DNA from 2 places in the Paraburkholderia sp. MM5477-R1 genome. Region 2 is predicted to be linked to the other one. Evidence: predicted binding sites of a transcription regulator. Region 2 holds the regulator's gene; the other holds the start of a gene.
The links. Region 2 encodes LexA, which represses DNA repair genes until DNA is damaged. Its sites were predicted from a motif close to ACTGTATNNNNATACAGT; they were not measured.
Positions count from the first base shown of each region.

Region 1: imuA (translesion DNA synthesis-associated protein ImuA) is a predicted target of LexA. The motif match lies at 4,648-4,665, and genes of this name have one in related genera.

Region 1 is NZ_JBNDMC010000001.1:31,286-40,569, reverse strand. It holds gene OKW35_RS00200 (DUF3085 domain-containing protein) at 1-249, opposite strand, end outside; one part of gene OKW35_RS00195 (IS3 family transposase) at 447-885, shown strand; one part of gene OKW35_RS00195 (IS3 family transposase) at 885-2,008, shown strand; gene OKW35_RS00190 (hypothetical protein) at 2,260-2,829, shown strand; gene OKW35_RS00185 (hypothetical protein) at 2,822-3,187, shown strand; gene OKW35_RS00180 (DNA ligase) at 3,197-3,658, opposite strand; gene OKW35_RS00175 (hypothetical protein) at 3,648-3,863, opposite strand; gene imuA (translesion DNA synthesis-associated protein ImuA) at 3,934-4,641, opposite strand; gene OKW35_RS00165 (hypothetical protein) at 4,822-5,397, shown strand; gene OKW35_RS00160 (hypothetical protein) at 5,699-5,974, opposite strand; gene tnpA (IS66-like element accessory protein TnpA) at 5,979-6,371, shown strand; gene tnpB (IS66 family insertion sequence element accessory protein TnpB) at 6,368-6,712, shown strand; gene tnpC (IS66 family transposase) at 6,743-8,299, shown strand; tRNA gene OKW35_RS00140 (tRNA-His) at 8,929-9,001, opposite strand.
Region 2 is NZ_JBNDMC010000007.1:1,993,054-2,002,337, forward strand. It holds gene OKW35_RS37990 (sulfate ABC transporter substrate-binding protein) at 1-863, opposite strand, end outside; gene lexA (transcriptional repressor LexA) at 1,175-1,825, shown strand; gene OKW35_RS38000 (hypothetical protein) at 1,946-2,290, shown strand; gene OKW35_RS38005 (DUF2939 domain-containing protein) at 2,410-3,006, shown strand; gene OKW35_RS38010 (universal stress protein) at 3,125-3,592, opposite strand; gene nodI (nodulation factor ABC transporter ATP-binding protein NodI) at 4,014-4,928, shown strand; gene OKW35_RS38020 (ABC transporter permease) at 4,948-5,775, shown strand; gene OKW35_RS38025 (hypothetical protein) at 5,868-6,290, opposite strand; gene OKW35_RS38030 (LysR family transcriptional regulator) at 6,571-7,554, opposite strand; gene OKW35_RS38035 (M20 family metallopeptidase) at 7,810-9,234, shown strand.

The DNA.
Region 1 (9,284 bases), on a different contig from region 2:
CCACCAGGTGTCGAAATCCAGTTTCTTCGGATCGCACTCACGGGCATAGACGATAAAGGCCGGCTCGCCTTCCTGTCTGGCCTTGGCCAGAGTGCCGTCGGTCGTGTTCGGCATCAGGTAGACGCCCTGATCGCCAACGAGCCAGAGCCCTTTTCCAGTCTCCGTTTCGTAGAGGGTGCGAGCTGTCTGGGCACTGTCCAGTTCTTCGATGGCCTTGCGGACCTGGTCGACGGGAAAGTGAAGTTTCATAGTCGGTCTCCTTTGTTGGTTTCAACTGCGGAGACTTCAGATGGATCAGTCAGGGTGGAGGGGTTACCCGGGAACCGGGGAAACGGCCAACGCGGATGCTCGGAGCGGGCCGGCCGTTGACCTGACAGCCCCCCCGCGTCAGAATACTTGTCGCTCCAATACAATCGATGAACCGGGGGCGATGATGAGAAAACGAATTGGCAAAATACGGACAAGCATTCAAGGACAGAGCTGTTGCGCGGTTGCTGCCGCCGGAGAGCGCGGTTTTGGAAGACGTTGCACGTGAGGTTGGCGTGGGGGTGGGGACGCTGGAGCGCTGGCGCAGTGATGCGCTGTCCAGGCCCGCTCGCGAGCGGGCCTGGACAGCGGCGGCCCGATTCGACGCCGTGCTGACGACCGCTGCGATGGATGAGGCTGCCAGGAGCGCATGGTGCCGCGCTAACGGTGTGTATCCGCACGAGCTGGCTTCCTGGCGGCAAAGCGCCACGCAGGCGCTGGCCGAGCCCGAGGAGGCGCGTGCCAGCCCGCAGCAGACCCAGCAGGACCGGCGTCGCATCAAGGAACTCGAGCGCGAGTTGCGGCGCAAGGACCGTGCGTTGGCTGAGACGGCCGCGCTGCTGGTCCTATCAAAAAAAGTCGCGGCGATCTTCAGCACGGGCGAGGACGAATGATCGGCCTCGAAGATCGCCAGTCGCTGGCTCATGATATCCACACCGCGCACAAGGCCGGCGCACGGCTGCGCCTGGCCTGCGAGACGGCCGGCATCGACGTGCGCACGCTGCAGCGCTGGAATACCGGCACGGGCCTCGTATCGGGCGATGGCAGGCCCCGAGCGGCGCGCCCGCAACCGGCACATGCGCTAAGCGCCGCCGAGCGTGCCGAGGTGCTGCGCGTGGCCAACGAGTCGCGCTTCGCCGATATGCCTCCTGCGCGCATCGTGCCCATGCTGGCTGATGAAGGCGTGTACATCGCCAGCGAATCCACCTTCGCCCGCGTGCTGCGCGAGCACGGGCAAACCACACATCGGGGCCGGGCCAAAGCACCCAGGGCTGGCCGAGCGCCGACCACGCACATCGCTGGCGCACCACGGGAAGTCTGGTGTTGGGATATGACCTATTTACCCGCTGAGCTCGCCGGTCAATGGTTTTACCTGTACCTGATCCTGGACCTGTACAGCCGGAAGATCGTCGGATGGGAGGTGCACGAGCGCGACGATGCCAGCCATGCGGCCCATCTGGTGCGGCGCACAGCGCTGGCCGAGGGCATCGCCACTCTGGCGGACAAGCCGGTGCTGCACGGAGACAACGGCTCCACGCTCAAGGCCACGACCGTGCTGGCCATGCTTCACTGGCTTGGCGTGAAGCCCTCGTACTCGCGCCCACGCGTCAGTGACGACAACGCCTTTGCCGAGGCGCTGTTCCGCACGGCCAAGTACCGCCCGGAGTTCCCTAACACGGGCTTCGCCGATCTCAATGCTGCACGCGACTGGGCGAGCGACTTCGTGCATTGGTACAACTTCGACCATCGCCACAGCAGCATCCGCTACGTGAGCCCGGCGCAGCGCCATGACGGCGACGACCACGTGATCCTCGCGGCGCGTCACGAGGTGTATTTGCAGGCGCGGGAACGCAACCCGGCCCGCTGGTCACGCTGCACGCGAGACTGGACACCAATCGGCGCCGTCACCCTCAATCCGGAGCGCGAGTCAGTCGTCACGATAGCCTCGCACGCCACACTTAAACAGCCTTTGGCTGCATGACTGAGGCGACAAGTACCTTGACCCGCGCCGCAGCCGATCCGGCTACAGTCCGCAGCTCCTCTTTGAAACCGGCCAAGGGACGGTCTTTGGACTGACGTCTGGTTCCGGAAACGGACAGCCCCTTTGAAACAGGCGGCATCGGTGTGGGGTGAGATCGAATAGGGATGGATCGGCAAACCTGCTAAAGTGAAAGGCACGATAGTCTGGAAAAACGCTAAACAACGTAGTCACCGATCGGGCGGGAGGTGAAAGTGCGGGAAGAGGAAGAGGAAGAGGAAGAAGAAACTCGAGGCTCCGCGCTCTCTCGGCTTCTATCGATCCGGGACGTCGATCTCGTTCACCTCGCAATGCGGATCCTGATCGTCTTCGGGGTCCTCGCGTCGGTTAGCGTCAAGGTGCTTCACTGGGCGGATGGACCACCCCTTCAGCTTTTGCGGGTCGCTTTAGTCTGCCTGCTTGCCTCGTTCACGATCGGCTTTTTCGCGACGCTCGTTTTCGGCCGTGTTTCCGAAGGCCAGTGGCATTACATGAGGACCTTCGAAACTCCGCTTCCGCCCTGGCGGGCCGGATATTTCGTCGCAGTGAGCGCCGTTGCGACGATAGTATTTATTTATTTCGTTTGGCATCACGCTGCCAGCTGGAGAACCATTCAAGTTCTTGCGTGCATAGCGGTCGCGATCGCGACCACGCATATTCTGGTTGGTATCGGGAGCAGACAAATCAGCAAAATCCTGCGCTACGGGTACTATGCAACGGCCCTGATTCTGGTTGCAGAGGCCGTGATGGTCATGCTTCTCGGAGGGCCTGCAGAGAATGGATAAATTCATAAAGCTCGCCGTGAATGTCGTCGTGATCGCGATCTGCGTCGGCCTCGCTTACGGGTTCTATAAGGTCTTCGATGCCGAAACCCATGACGTGATCGAGCAGATCCAACATGGTGGGCTCCGGGGGCTGTCGCTCCAGGACAAGATCTGGCTGATGGAACTGCTTGGGACCTATGTCTTTCTGGCGATGCTGACGATGCACCACTTTCTTGAAACCATTATCAACATCAAGGCGATCTTTGATGATAAAGAGGTCAAAGAATCTAATCTCTTGTTGCACGCCTATGGCTTTTTCGCAGTGATTGCGGGCTCGATGATTTTCCTTATCGTCGGCAGCACCTATGCTGGCCCATGAACCTGCAGCTTAGGCTCGCCCGAAACCGAGCGCTGCCGGGCGACTGTAGCCCGCATGCTTGACCTTCAGCCAGTTGCGCGACCTGCCGCGTAGGTACGGAGCATCGAGGCGCTTTGCAATCATGCCTTCGAGGTCGTGAGCGATCGCCTGCTCGAAGACCCATTCGCCGATATCGGGAATCCCGGTAATGTAGATCAGCGTCTTCGTATCATCAAAGGCTGCGCGGAGAAGATGCTTGCGCTCGGCAAGCGGCACGCCGCGATAATCGAGTGTGGCACCGCCATTTCCGGCAGCGAGGATGTCGAACAGATAAAGACGGGCAGGGTGCCGGAGGGCGGCCTGGCGAACATTGGTCGGAAGGGTGGTCTTTGCGCGCGTTTGCAGCGTCTCAAATGACGGCCGGCCTTTGGCGTCATCGACGGTGAGCTCGGCATCCGTGACAAAGTCCCCGGGAATCGCGTCAACCGCCACGACGATGTCGGGAAATGAAACATTGAGGGAATTGCCCCAGCCTGGAAATCAGCTCGACCCGGTCGCCGAACTTCCTGACCAGGCAGCGAAACCCGTCATATTTGAGCTCGAAAAGCCACCCGCACGCGGAGAACGGCCTTCGGTGCAGGGTGGCGAGCATCAGATCGGAGGCTTCGATCGGCCGCGCAAAGGCAATCTCCGGCACGGCCGATGATCCTCCCAGGATTTATTGGGTGGTGGTAAGCAGGACGGAGCAACCGGCGTACCGAACGGGATCAGGCGTGGAAAACCTCGGTTTCCTGCGGACGGACCACGAGTTCCCGTCCCGGCCTGCGTGTGCGGCCATGCGGGCTCAACAGAACGGCGGACGGGCGGAGCGCGATCGCGACTGGCCCGGCGGCTGCCGGCCCGCGGCGCTTGATGATCTCGACGCTCAAGGCCTCGTCAGCGGGGCGCAGGGCCAGACGGAGCTCGGCCGGCGAGGGATCCGCTGCTTGGGGAAGCGGCCGGACCATAAAAAATAGGGTTTCGGCAGTTTTCGCGGCAAGCTGCAGCCTTCGAAGGGATTCCTGCCGGATATGCTTTTGCCAAAGCAGAACGGCGGCGCAGGTCCCGGCGCGCAGGACCTGCTCAGCGGACCACAAGGCGTCAGCGCTCCTGCTCGGACGGAGCAGCATCAGCCGATCCGCTGACAGGCCGATATAGGCCAGCCCCTGTACGTTTGGCGTCTGCGGCGGATCGATCAGCACGATCTGCCGCTGTCCCGCCGTGGCCAATGCCGGCGCTAGCAGACGAAGCTCGCCGACGCCAGACTGTTGCGGCAAGAGCTCGATCATGGTCCCGACCGGCCATCCTTTGCCTGGAAGCTCCGCGGAACGGGCGTCATCGCCCGTCGCCACTGTCCGACCGACGCCGCGGGCAAGCTGCGACGCCCGCCAAAGCGCGGGGTGGATCTGCTCGACATTGGCGGGAAGGGCTGACATACCAATACTGTACATCCATACAGTACGGCACCGCAAACCAGCCGGAACGTTTGGCGACCCCAGCCGCCTGCTGCATCGGCGGGCATCGCGGCCCAATGGTGGCCATCTCAGCTTTGACGGGCTGCGTGCGGCGGCTTAAAGTCGGTAGACCCTGCTGCCGATGACGAATGAGGGGCGACCATGGTGAAAGTCCGGTTCGATATCGCCGATGAGATAATGAGGAAGTTGACTGAGCTGCGCCAAGAGGAGGAGAAGGCACGGCGAAGTGCCTTTCTCATGGAGGCTATCAGGAAGTCCGTACTGATTTCAAATGCGCGGGAGAGTGGAAAACTTAGCTTTCTCCGTCCAAACAAAACCAAGTTCAAGGTCTTCTCTGCCCCTACGAAAGACGAATTAAACGAAATCGATAGACTGGAGGCTGAAGATCTTGCCTCGTTTCATTCGCGAGTGGACAGAGAGTTGAAACAGGTTCTCGAGCAAAGTAGGCAAGCCCAGGCGCGGCGGGGTGCGCAGGCTCGTCACGAAAAGAGCCCTTACGCAAAAATCAAAGCTTTGGTCATGGCCGAATACGAGGCTCATGGTGCAGAATTGAGCTCAGACGGGCAGCCACTCTATAAGAATCAGCAATCGTTCATCCGGACAATGATGGCGCTGCATTTGGACGTTGCCGATGAACAGACGATAAGAGGCTGGATCAAGAAAAGCCCGATCGTTGTCCCGCATTGGAAGACCCGGGCTCGCAAAAACACAATTTAGTGGGTCTGCCAGGCACACCCATATGTCGCCGAACCACGTCCCTGTAACGTCGACTCCAGACGATGGCAGAGGAGGTGGAAAATGTTCTATCTGATGATTTCCGCACTGGTGTATGGGGGCATAGGGCTGGCCTAAGCGATCGCCGCGATCCGGTCGCGTGAAGACCACCATGACAGTTCCAAACCGATTCATCGACACTTCTATGTGGCCGTCTCCTGCATGTATTTCGGTTTGTGCGCTATTCACTTCGCCGAGTGCTTTGAGGAAACGCTTAAAAGCCAGGAGTCGGTGAGTGCTGCTGTCACTGATATCGCATGCTGCGGCGACAAGCATAAATTGGCGGCTTTCCCGCCGGCAGCATAGGGCAAACGACCGTTTCAGAAAGTGACAGTTCCGACCCGGAAACCAGCAATGCAGCAGACAAAAGCCCCCTTGAGTTTCCCAGGGGCTTTTCAATGGCGCGGTTATTCGCCGAGATGCGTCGCGTCTGGAAGGTAAGCACCTCACGACGACCGTCGTAGACGGCGGCGAGAACCGACATCAAAGTGGTGCCCATCATTTTCGATTTGATGGACATCACTGTGACAGAGTCGGAAGCCAAGCCGGGTAGCCGCAAGGGACGCCCGAATTATGATCGCGAGTTTCGACGCCGGCTTGCGGCCGCGGCATGTGAGCCTGGTGCGTCGGTCGCGAAGCTGGCGCGGGACAATGGCATCAATGCAAACATGCTGTTCACCTGGCGGCGTCGCTATCGCGAGCAATTGCAGGCGGAAACGACGTGCCTGATTCCAGTGGCGGTGGTTCATGAGACGCCGCCGCAGCGCGTGGCGATGCCCCCAGATGCAAGGGACGTCTGCAACCGGACTGCACGAGCCGGGACGATCGAGATCCGGTTCGGTGACGTGGTAGTCAAGGTCGACGGCGTTGTCGACGCCGACACGCTACGCGTCGTCCTGGGGAGCGTGCGATCGTGATCTCTCTACCCACGGGTACACGCGTCTGGCTGGTGGCAGGCGTCACCGACATGCGCTGCGGGTTCCAGGGGCTGGCGGCAAAGGTGCAGACGGCGCTCGAGGACAATCCGCTGGGTGGCAACGTGTTCATCTTCCGGGGCCGGCGCGGCGATCTCGTGAAGGTCATGTGGGCGACCGAAGACGGGCTCTGGCTTCTTGCGAAGCGGCTTGAGCGTGGTCGCTTCGTCTGGCCACACGCCGATGGCGGCAAGGTCCATCTGACGGCGGCGCAACTGTCGATGTTGCTTGAAGGCATCGATTGGCGGCAGCCGCGTCGCACCGCTGCACTGTCGATGTTGTAAACCGCGAGGAAGGCTCGTAAACTGCGCCGCATGTCGAACGGCGCCGAACTTCCTGACGATGTTGAAACCCTGCGGGCCTTGCTGATCGAGGCCCGTGCCCAGCTTGCCGAGCGCGATCTGGAGATCGAGCAGCTCAAGGCGCAGATCGACAAGCTCAAGCGCATGCAGTTCGGCCGCAAGTCCGAGCAGTTGGACCGGGAGGTCGCGCGGCTCGAAACCGCGCTCGAGGACTTGACCGGTGAGCGTGGTGTCGCTGATGTGCGACGCGCCCACGAATCAAGCGCGAGCACGCCTGTGGGCGACGCATCGCCGAAAGAAGCGCTGCCGCCGCATCTGCCACGCGAAGAACGCGTACTCGACGCCGACGCGACCTGCCCGAAGTGCGGCAGCGCCATGCAGCCGCTCGGAGAAGACGTGTCCGAGCAGCTCGCCCGCGTCGCGGCAATGTTCAAGGTGATTCGCACGATCCGGCGCAAGACGGTCTGTCCGTGCGGCCACCACTTCTCGCAGCCGTCCATGCCCGGCCTGCCGATCACGCGCAGCATTGCCCATCCGAGCCTGCTGGCCGACATCCTCGTCTCGAAGTACGCTGACCACGCGCCGTTGTACCGGCAGTCGCAGATTGCCGCGCGCGACGGCGTGAAGCTGGATCCGGCCAGCATGGGACGCTGGGTCGGCCAGTGCGAGGCCCTTTGCGTGCCGCTGACCGAGGCGCTTCGCCGCCACACGATGGCACCGTCGAAGCTGCACGCGGATGACACGCCGATCCCGGTGCTTGAGCCGGGCAAGAAGAAGACAAGAACCGGGCGCCTGTGGGTGTATGTGCGCGATGACACCCGTTCGGGCTCGACCGAACCGGCCGCGGTGTGGTTTGCTTACTCGCCCGACCGCAAAGGCATCCACCCCCAGACCCATCTCGCTGGATTCGAGGGCATCCTGCAGGCCGACGCCTACAGTGGCTTCAACGAACTGTACGAGAGCGGCAAGATCCGTGAAGCTGCATGCTGGGACCACGCGAGACGGTACCTCTACGACGTGCATGCCCGAACGCCTACCGAGGCGACCCGAGAGGTGCTCGAACTGATCGGTGGACTTTACGGCATCGAGGCGGACATCCGTGGCAAACCCGCTGCTGAACGGCTGTGCGTGCGGCAGGAGAAAAGCGTGCCGCTGCTCGCGACCATCAAGACCTGGATGACGGACAAGCTCGCCACGCTGTCGAAGAAATCCGATCTGGCCAAAGCGATCCGTTACTCGCTCAACCAGTGGGATGCGCTCGTGCTGTATGGCGAAGAGGGCCGTGCCGAGATCAGCAACGCCCTGGCCGAAAACGCGCTGCGCTGTGTGAGTCTGGGCCGCAAGAACTTCCTGTTCGCCGGCTCCGACAGCGGAGGCGAGCGGGCAGCCGCGATGTACGGTCTGATCGGCACATGCAAGCTCAACGGGATCAACCCGCGCGCCTACCTCGAATACGTCCTGACCCATATCGCTGACCATCCCATTAACCGCATCGACGAACTGTTGCCCTGGAACGTGGCCACGAAGCTGCCTCGGCAGTCTGGCCCATCGGCGTCTGCTGACACGTAACCCGATTCCCGATCATGCCTCACGCGGGCGCCGCGTTGCGGACGGCCGTCGCGAGGTGCTTACTCTGGAAGTTGGCGTACGGATGACCGTTCTGCGTCTCGCCGCCGACCGACGAGTTCGGGGTCACGTCGACGCGGTGCGTGTCCGGGTTCCAGCCCGGGTATGTCTTCGGCGACGGCTGCGCCGGCGGCAGCGGGGCCGGCGGCGTCCACGGCTTTCCATTGTGGTCTCCCCGCTTTCGGGGCGTTCTGGGAGTTGCAGCTACAGGTTGCGTGCCTACAAAAAAGAGCCCGCCTAGGTGGGCGGGCTAAATCCATAGTCCAGGGGATAGACATGGAGGAGACGCGGATAACGGGCTTGGCTGCTGGTCCCGCTGACGAGGCACATCGCCATGAACTAAATCTACATGCGGTGTGTACGTCGTGCCATCGTACAAAGGTGTACAGGTTCGCTGACAAGAGTCTGGAAAGCTCATACAAAGGTTTGCGTGGCCCACGGAGGCGCTACATGGCGAGATTGAATCTCACGAACCGGCGGCGCGTTGAGCGAATCCGGTTACATGGCGGTTACACGGACTCCAGAAAACAAAAAGCCCAGTCGCAAGGACCGGGCTAAGTGTTTGATTCTCTTGGGGTGGCTGATGGGACTCGAACCCACGACGACAGGAATCACAATCCAGCCGTCAAAATGCCTCGCAGCCGCGTCAGACAAGGATCTCACAAACTAAATTCGGAACAGACAGGCGCTTTCACCCACGGTGGCATGCGGGGTTCGCGGTGAGTCGTTCCGAAAATTTGGACTGTGAATTGCGCTTCTGGAACTGTGTATGCATGCACTGGTGTTGGTGGTGGCCCGCTCGTTGTGAATTGCAACGACGAGGACAGGCTCAGATCGGACTGATTTGTGCGGTTGTGGGCTGCAGCTTGTCAACGGCGCTTGTTGGCCCAACGCGGGCCGACGGCGAACGCACCAAACCGACCCACTG
Region 2 (9,284 bases):
CCTTGCTCGCTATACAGGAAGTTCAGATACGCTTCGGCCAGCTTGCGCGTGCCGTGTTTGTCGACGACCTTGTCGACCACCGCGACCGGCGGCTCGGCCAGAATGCTCACCGACGGCACCACGATCTCGAACTTGTCCGGACCAAACTCCTTCAGCGACAGGAACGCCTCGTTTTCCCACGCGATCAGCACGTCGCCGATACCGCGCTGCACGAAGCTCGTGGTCGCGCCGCGCGCGCCCGAATCGAGCACGCCGGCGTTCCTGTACAGCTTGCCGACGAACTCCCTGGCCTTCTGGTCGTTGCCGCCCGGTTGATGCTCGGCGTACGCCCACGCGGCCAGATAATTCCAGCGCGCGCCGCCCGAGGTCTTCGGATTCGGCGTCACGATCGACACGCCCGGTTTCACCAGATCATCCCAATCCTTGATGTGCTTCGGGTTGCCCTTGCGCACCAGAAACACGATCGTCGACGTGTACGGCGATGCGTTGTCCGGCAGACGCTTTTGCCAGTTCCTGTCGACGAGCCCCTTGTTCGCGAGCGCGTCGATGTCATAGGCGAGCGCAAGCGTCACGACGTCGGCCTGCAGTCCGTCGAGCACCGAGCGAGCCTGCGCGCCCGAGCCGCCGTGCGACTGCCTGAAGGTGACGGCTTCGCCGGTCCTGGCCTTCCATTCCTTGCCGAATGCCTGATTGATGTCCTGATACAGCTCGCGCGTCGGATCGTAGGACACGTTCAACAGCGTGGTGTCGGCGTGCGCTACGCCGCTTGCGCCCAACATGCCGAGCGCACCGGCCGCGCCGACGGCGAGCGCCGCGATCAGTTTTCTGGTTCGAGCCGCAAGCCCCATATGCCGATGGTTCATTTCAATTTTTCTCCGCGTGATGGTCCGCTGATGAGCGTCTGGTGTTGTTCTGCGTCGCGGTCACGTGCACATGAGCGCCAACCGGAGGCCAGTCTATCGAAGCGCTTTCATTATTAAAAATAATGTTTCTTCATTTTTTAATGCTCAAAAGTGGTAACGACAGATGCGCCGGCGGTTGGGACGCCGACAACGCCGTCATGTCGCCGATAAACGACGCCCCAGCGTGGCCCTTGCGCCGAACTTAAAGTAAAGCTTGAAATGCGCCGAATACTGTATAAAAATACAGTCACCTGTTCATACATACAGTGGCCATGACAAAACTCACCGCACGACAGCAGCAGGTTTTCGATCTGATCCGCCGCGCGATCGAACGCACCGGCTTTCCGCCCACTCGCGCGGAAATTGCCGCCGAACTCGGGTTCAGCTCGGCCAATTCCGCAGAAGAGCATCTGCGCGCGCTGGCGCGCAAGGGCGTGATCGAACTCGCGGCCGGCGCGTCGCGCGGCATCCGCCTGCTGTCCGGGCAGGAGGACGCGCCGTATCAGTTCACCCTGCCGCATGCGGGCCTGATGCAGTTGTCGTTGCCGCTGATCGGCCGGGTCGCGGCGGGTAGCCCGATCCTCGCGCAGGAACATATCTCGCAGCACTACGCGTGTGACCCGGCGCTGTTCTCGAGCAAGCCCGACTACCTGCTGAAGGTGCGCGGCCTGTCGATGCGCGACGCGGGCATTCTCGACGGCGACCTGCTCGCGGTGCAAAAGCGCACCGAAGCGAAGGACGGCCAGATCATCATTGCGCGGCTTGGCGACGACGTGACGGTCAAGCGTCTGAAGCGCCGGCCGAATGGCATCGAACTGATCGCCGAAAACCCCGATTACGACAACATCTTCGTGGAAACCGGCAGCGCCGATTTCGCGCTCGAAGGGATCGCGGTCGGGCTGATCCGCCCCAGCGAGTTCTGATCTTTCGCTGTCGCCAGAACGCTTGCGCCGGTTTGTCCGACCCAAGCCGCATTTACGCCTGCATTTCCGACCCAAGCCGCATTTACGCCTGCATTTACGCCGAATCGCCTGGAGAGACTCATGGAACGCCTTGCCCGCCTGTTGCCCTTTCGCCAGTTCGGCCGTCTGCGCCATCTGCGCAAGCTCACGCCCTGCGCGCTAATCGAGGCGCCCGCTGCGCGCACGCCGTCGCTGTTCGACGCGGCTGCCGAAGCTTCCGGTCTGCCGTCGTCGTTGCCGGCGTTCGCGCGCGTGTCGCTGAATTCGGCGCTGAACATCGCCGAGCCCGCGCGTCGCGCGCCGGTGCGGGTCTATCATGGACCGTCGCGACTGATCATGGTCGGCACGGTCGACGCCGTATGCCGTATGATCGATCGCTGCATAGCCGACGAAGCCAACGTGCACGGCGCGGTGTTCGAAGCGTGAGCGAATCCTGAGTACGCATGCAACAAGCACTTCGGATGTTCAGAGATTCGCGTGGGATGGGATCGTTTCGTCCTCGCCGTGGTCGACGTTAGATCATCACTGACGTGGAGTCCCATTCGATGACAATTCGGAAACGCATACAGGGCAGCGCCACCCGGCCGCTGCTGATCACGCTGATCGTGGTGATCGTGATTGCCGCGCTGGGCTTTATTTATGCGTCACCGTATCTCGCGGTGAACAATCTCAAACGCGCCGCCGATGCGCGCGACGTGCAAACCGTCAATCAGTACGTGGACTTTCCCGCGCTACGCGATAGCCTGAAGCAACAGGTGGGCGCCATGCTGACACGCCGGCTCGAGGCGGATGCCGGCAACAAGATGGCCACGATCGGCGCGGTGATCGGCGTGACGCTGATCGGCCCGCTCGTCGATGCCTATGCGACACCCGACGGCGTCGCGGCGCTGCTGAACGGCATGCCGCCGCGTGGCACGCCGGGCGAGCAACCGTCCGCGCCGCCGGCCGCACCAGCCGCGGGCGACACCACCACGCAGGCGAGCGCACCGCCGCCCGGGCGTCAAAGCACGGCCGGCTATCGCAGTCTCAACGAGTTTGTCATCACGTACCGGCGTGGCGAAGGTAACGCGAATTATTCGGCAATCTTTCGTCGCGAAGGTCTGGTCACGTGGAAACTCGCGGCGATCAATCTGAACGAGTGAGATCGAAGCCTGGCCGGATGGGATGCGTGGCTGGCCATCGGGGCCGGCCACTCGACAGGGCCTATTCACATCTGGACTAGATAACGGGGCGCGCGGCTTCGCGTCCCTCACTAGCCCATTACGCCGCAGCCGCCTGCTGCTGCTCCTGCGCGGACGAGCACGCCACCAGAATGCTGCACGACACGCGGTCGAGCAGCGGCGTGTTGCCCGCCCCCATCCACCACCGCGACAAACCAGTCCTGCAGCGATGACCCACCACCACGAGGTCGACCTGCAACTCGTTGGCAAGATTGGCGATCTCGTCGATCGGATGACCGAATGCGAAATGCCCTTGCGCGCTCACGCCTCGCTCGGTCAGCCAGTTCACGCCCTCCTGCAGAATCTCGCGGGCCGTTTTTTCGAAGCTGCTGCAGGCGACGTCCGTCAACAGGCCCGCGCTCTGCGCGATGCTCGAACGCATGTCGACGACCGACAGCAGATGCGTTTCCGCCTTCAGTTCCAACGCCAGATCGGCACCGCAACGCAGGGCTTTGCGGCCTTCGCGCGAGCCGTCGTAGCACAACAGGATTTTCTGGTAGCTCGCCATCTGTTTTCTCCATTCGCGCGGAAAGCGCGGTCTGAATCAATCATGGTGCGCCGCAATTCGGCTTGCAAGGGATGGAAAACGCTAAGTGCATACTCGGTGCATGCCGATCCAGTCTGCACAAGCGTTGGGCGACCCGACGCAGTGTTTGCACACGGATGCCGCAATGCAAAACTTCGTTTGCGAACGCTGCGTCGACACACTGCGGGCCGGTTGACGTGCCAGTCGTGCCACCGCCAATCAGCGGCGCGAATCGACACCGACGAGCGCATCGCACCCTGCGCATGACGCGTTCCCGGACACCCGCTCGCATCAGCGATCCGATACCTGGAGTAAGCGGCTTCGCGTGCGCAATGCGTGCATCGCAGGTATGTTGTGTGTCGTGCGCGTACGTTGTGTCTTTTTCCGGAGCCTTGCTCGAGCCATGCCCACCGCCCCCATCGAATTCCATCAGGTCAGGAAAAGCTACGGCGAAAAAACGGTCGTCGACGGATTGTCGTTTCATGTGAACACCGGCGAATGCTTCGGGCTGCTCGGCCCCAACGGCGCCGGTAAGACCACGACATTGCGCATGCTGCTCGGCATTGCGGCGCCCGACGCCGGCGCGATCCGGCTGTGCGACGAGCCGATCCCGGGCCGCGCGCGCCTCGCGCGCTCGCGCGTCGGCGTGGTGCCGCAGTTCGACAACCTCGATCCCGATTTCACGGTGCGCGAAAATCTGCTCGTATTCGGTCGCTACTTCGGTATGAGCGCCGCGCAGTGTCGCGCGGCGGTGCCGGGTCTGCTCGAATTCGCTCGCCTCGAGAACAAGGCGCACGCGCGCGTGAGCGAACTGTCGGGCGGCATGAAGCGGCGCCTCACGCTCGCGCGCGCGCTGATCAACGATCCCGACGTGCTGATCATGGACGAGCCGACCACCGGTCTCGATCCGCAAGCACGCCATCTGATCTGGGAGCGGCTGCGCTCGCTGCTCGCGCGCGGCAAGACCATTCTGCTGACCACGCACTTCATGGAAGAAGCCGAACGGCTCTGTCATCGACTGTGCGTGATCGAGGAAGGCCGCAAGATCGCCGAAGGCGCGCCGCGCGAGTTGATCGAGTCCGAAATCGGCTGCGACGTGATCGAGATCTACGGCCCCGATCCGTTTGCGTTGCGCGACGAACTCGCGCCGCTCGCCGAGCGCACCGAGATCAGCGGCGAGACGCTGTTCTGTTATGTGAGCGACGCGCAGCCCGTGCATATGCGCCTCAAGCAGCGCGCCGATTTGCGCTATCTGCATCGGCCGGCGAATCTCGAGGATGTGTTTCTGCGGCTCACCGGTCGCGAAATGCAGGACTGAACCCATAGCGAGACACTTGATGGACGCACGTACTTACGAAACCCACGACGGCACGCCATCGGCGCAAGAACCGTTCGGTGCCTTCCCCGCCAATGCCACGAACTGGATCGCGGTGTGGCGCCGCAATTACCTGGTGTGGAAAAAGCTCGCGATCGCATCGATGTTCGGCAACTTCGCCGATCCGATGATCTATCTGTTCGGTCTCGGCCTCGGGCTCGGGCTGATGGTCGGGCACGTCGACGGCGTGTCGTATATCTCGTTCCTCGCGGCGGGCACGGTGGCGTCGAGCGTGATGATGTCGGCGAGCTTCGAGTCGATGTATTCGGGCTTTTCGCGCATGCACGTGCAGCGCACGTGGGAGGCGATCATGCATACGCCGCTCACGCTCGGCGATATCGTGCTCGGCGAGGTGGTGTGGGCCGCCAGCAAATCGGTGTTGTCGGGTGTGGCGATCATGCTGGTGGCGGGCGCGCTCGGCTATGCGAGTTTTCCGTCGATGCTGCTCGCGCTGCCGGTCATCGTGCTGGCCGGTCTCGCGTTCGCGAGCCTCGCGATGATCGTGACGGCGCTCGCGCCGTCGTACGACTTTTTCATGTTCTATCAGACGCTCGTGCTCACGCCGATGCTGCTGCTCTCCGGCGTGTTCTTTCCGATCTCGCAACTGCCCGGCGCCGCGCAAGCGGTGACTGTCGCGCTGCCGCTCGCCAATGCGGTCGATCTGATGCGCCCGGCGATGCTCGGTCGGCCGATGGAGCACGCGGCGCTCCATGTGAGCGTGCTGGCCGCTTATGCAGTCGGCGGCTTCATCGTGTCGGCGATCCTGTTTCGGCGTCGCATGATGAAGTAAGCCGAACGCGCGGGCGGCGCGTTGCGCCTGCACCCGCGCAAGACGACGCCGCGTCGGTCGTCGCACGGCGTGTTTGCTATCGTTGTGCGCGCTCAGTCCTCGTCATCGGTCCACGGAATATCGACGTCGGAGATGAACGCGACCGTCGCGAACGGGCCGCCCTCGTGACGCCCGATCTTGCCATCGGCGCGCTGCCATTCCACCCGGAACACGGTGACCGGATCATCCGCGATCAGCCGCACCGTGCGCAATTCGTCGGGATCGGCGTCCTCGACCGGACCGTCGAGCGAAATCAGCAGCGCCTGTGGCCATAGACCATCGGCGGGATCGTAGATCTTGTCGCCGTCGTGAATCAGCGTGAAGGCTTCCACGCCGATGGTCGCCGACGCATCGACGATCATCTTGGCAAGCGCACGCAACAAGGCGGTCGCTCGCGCCGAGTTCGCCTGACGGATCGCGAGATCACCGCGCGTGAGAGCCTGCTCGAGTTTTGGATTGGTTTTCTGTTGCGCCATGGCTGTGTTGGTCCTATCGCTCTGTCGTGGGCAACGCGCCATCGGGACGACGCGCCGCCTTTCTATTTGGGTCCATCTATTGCCGCTTGTGTGCATTGCAGCATCGCGGGCTGGGCGGCAGGTCCGCGGTTCGACTGTCATTGTTCCGCGTTTCCCCTGATCGTGGCGCGCACCCTCAGGGTCGTTTTCTCAGGGCCGTCCTTGCCGTCCACCACAGTTTAGGTCGTGATTCGGATTCCGGGAGAACATTTGCCGCTTAGTGCGTGGCATGTGTCGCATTTCATGCATCGGCTCGCGGGCGCCGCGGCGTACGTTTACCGCGTCCACCGGTGACCTTCGACGCCTGCGCCCCAGCCGGCTTCGCATCCGCGATCCGCGCGATCAGATGGTCGCGAAACGTGCGCACCGACGGGGGCAACTCGCGCCCCGCCATCGTCTGCACCTGGATGCTGCGCTGGCGCATCTGCGGGTCCGTGAGCGGAATCACGACGAAGCCGTCGTCGGCATAGCGGTCGCGCACCGACAGCAGCCCCGTGAACATGATCGCTCCGGACCGCTGCGCGTAGCGATAACTCGCGCCGCTGTTGTTGCAGATCAGGTCCGGCTCGAGGAGGATGCCTTCGAGCGCGCACGCGATGTCGATCAACTGGCGAATCGTGGTGCCCGTCTCCGACAACACGAGCGGATAGCGACTCACCTCGGCGAGCGACAGTTTCGCGCGCGCCGCAAGGGGATGATCGGCGCGCAGCAGCACGAACACCGGCGCGCGTTCGGTGTGCTCGACCTTCACGCCCTTCTCCGGCGCGAGGCTGAACGACAGCGCGATATCGACGTCGCCGTCGCGCACGTGGCGAGTGGCGTCGGCCGGCGACATCACGGTCAGCGTGAAATCGATGCCGGGGTGCTCGGCGCGGAAATCCGCAATCGCGGCGGGCAGGAAGTCGACCGCAAAGCCCTCGGCGGTCGCGATCTTGATCCGGCTGCCGTGCAAGCTCGCGAGGCCGCTAATCTCTTTCATCACGTGCTCGGCTTCGAGCAGGCTGCGTTGCGCGTACGCAAGCAGCCGCTCACCGGCCTCGGACAGCGTCATGCCGCGCGGACGCCGCTCGAACAGCGTCACGCCGAGCTCGCTTTCGAGCCGCACGATTTGCCGGCTGATCGCCGATACCGCGACGTGCAGCCGCTCGGACGCGTCGCTCAGCGAGCCGCCGCGCGCGACTTCGACGAAATAACGCAACGCGATGCCATGCAGTGAACGTGCCATTCTGGACGCCTCGATCGAATCAGTTGCAACGGTGCCCTGGGTGGGCGGGTGCCGCGGTTCGAGCCGACGCGCGACGCTTTGCTTTTCCGGCAAGGCAAGCTTCGAAACATGATCATTGTGACAAAAATGGCGCGCTTCTAGAATCGGTCGCAATCACGTTGCAGACGATTCGCCTGAACGCCGCGCCGAGCATCGAGCCATCGAGCCTCGCGGCCCTCCGCCCCTTCACCCATCCCCCGCATCGGAGACATCGACATGAGCCGCAACCAGGCCATCGAGCTTGCCACCCGGCACTTTGAATCCGGCGCTTTTCTCGCCGATCTGAACCGTCGCGTCGGTTTTCGCACCGAAAGCCAGGAAAGCGATCGCGGCGCACTGCTGCTGTCCTATCTGACCGACGAAATCCAGCCCGAAGCGGAGCGCCTCGGCTTCAGCACGCGCATCGTCGATAACCCGGTCGATGGCTTCGGTCCGTTCCTGATCGCCAACCGTCACGAAGGCGATCATCTGCCGACCGTGCTGATCTACGGCCACGGCGACGTCGTGCGCGGCTACGACAGCCAGTGGCGCGCGCCGCTGACGCCGTGGGCGGTGACCGTGGAAGGCGAGCGCTGGTTCGGTCGCGGCACCGCCGACAACAAAGGCCAGCACTCGATCAACCTCGCCGCGCTCGCGAGCACGCTCGCCGCGCGCGACGGCAAACTCGGCTTCAACACGAAGCTGTTGATCGAGATGGGCGAGGAAACCGGCTCGCCGGGGCTCGACGCGATCTGCCATGCGCATCGCGACGAACTCGCCGCCGACGTGCTGATCGCCTCCGACGGTCCGCGTCTCGCAGCGCGTCGTCCGACCGTGTTTCTCGGCTCGCGCGGCGCGGTCAATTTCAGGCTGTCGCTGAACCTGCGCGACGGCGCGCATCACTCGGGCAACTGGGGCGGCTTGCTGCGCAATCCGGCGACGATGCTCGCCAACGCGCTCGCGAGTCTCGTCGATGCGCGCGGCGTGATCGCAGTCGACGGCCTGCGTCCGCCGCCGATCCCCGAGGCCGTGCGCCGCGCACTTGCCGACATCACGGTGGGCAACGGTCCGGGCGACCCCACCGTCGACGATAACTGGGGCGAGCCGGGTCTTTCCGCGCCCGAGCGCGTGTTCGGCTGGAACAGCTTCGAAGTGCTGGCTTTCAAGGCGGGCAATCCGGAGAACCCGGTCAACGCGATTCCGCCGTCGGCGTTCGCGGTCTGCCAGTTGCGTTTCGTGGTCGGCACCGATTGGGAAAACCTCGGCGAGCACCTGCGCGCGCATCTCGATGCGCACGGTTTTCAGCTGGTCGAAATCGACGTCGAACGCGGCGCGCCAGCCACGCGGCTGGATCCCGACGATCCGTGGGTCACGTGGGCGATCGCGTCGCTCGAAGCAACCACCGGCAAGAAGACCGCGCTGCTGCCGAATCTCGGCGGCACGCTGCCGAACGAGGTATTCGCCGACACGCTCGGTCTGCCGACGATCTGGGTACCGCATTCTTATCCGGCCTGCTCGCAGCATGCGCCGAACGAGCACCTTCTGGCTCCGGTGGTGCGCGAGGGCCTGCAGATGATGGCGGGACTGTTCTGGGATCTCGGCGAGAATTCGCCGCTTGCGGCGAAGCGCGAGACGGTGGATACGACAAAGGCCGCGGGTTGAGTTCGGCCGACGCCGAGTGATTCGCCGCGCCTTGCGCGGCCGCCCCGGCA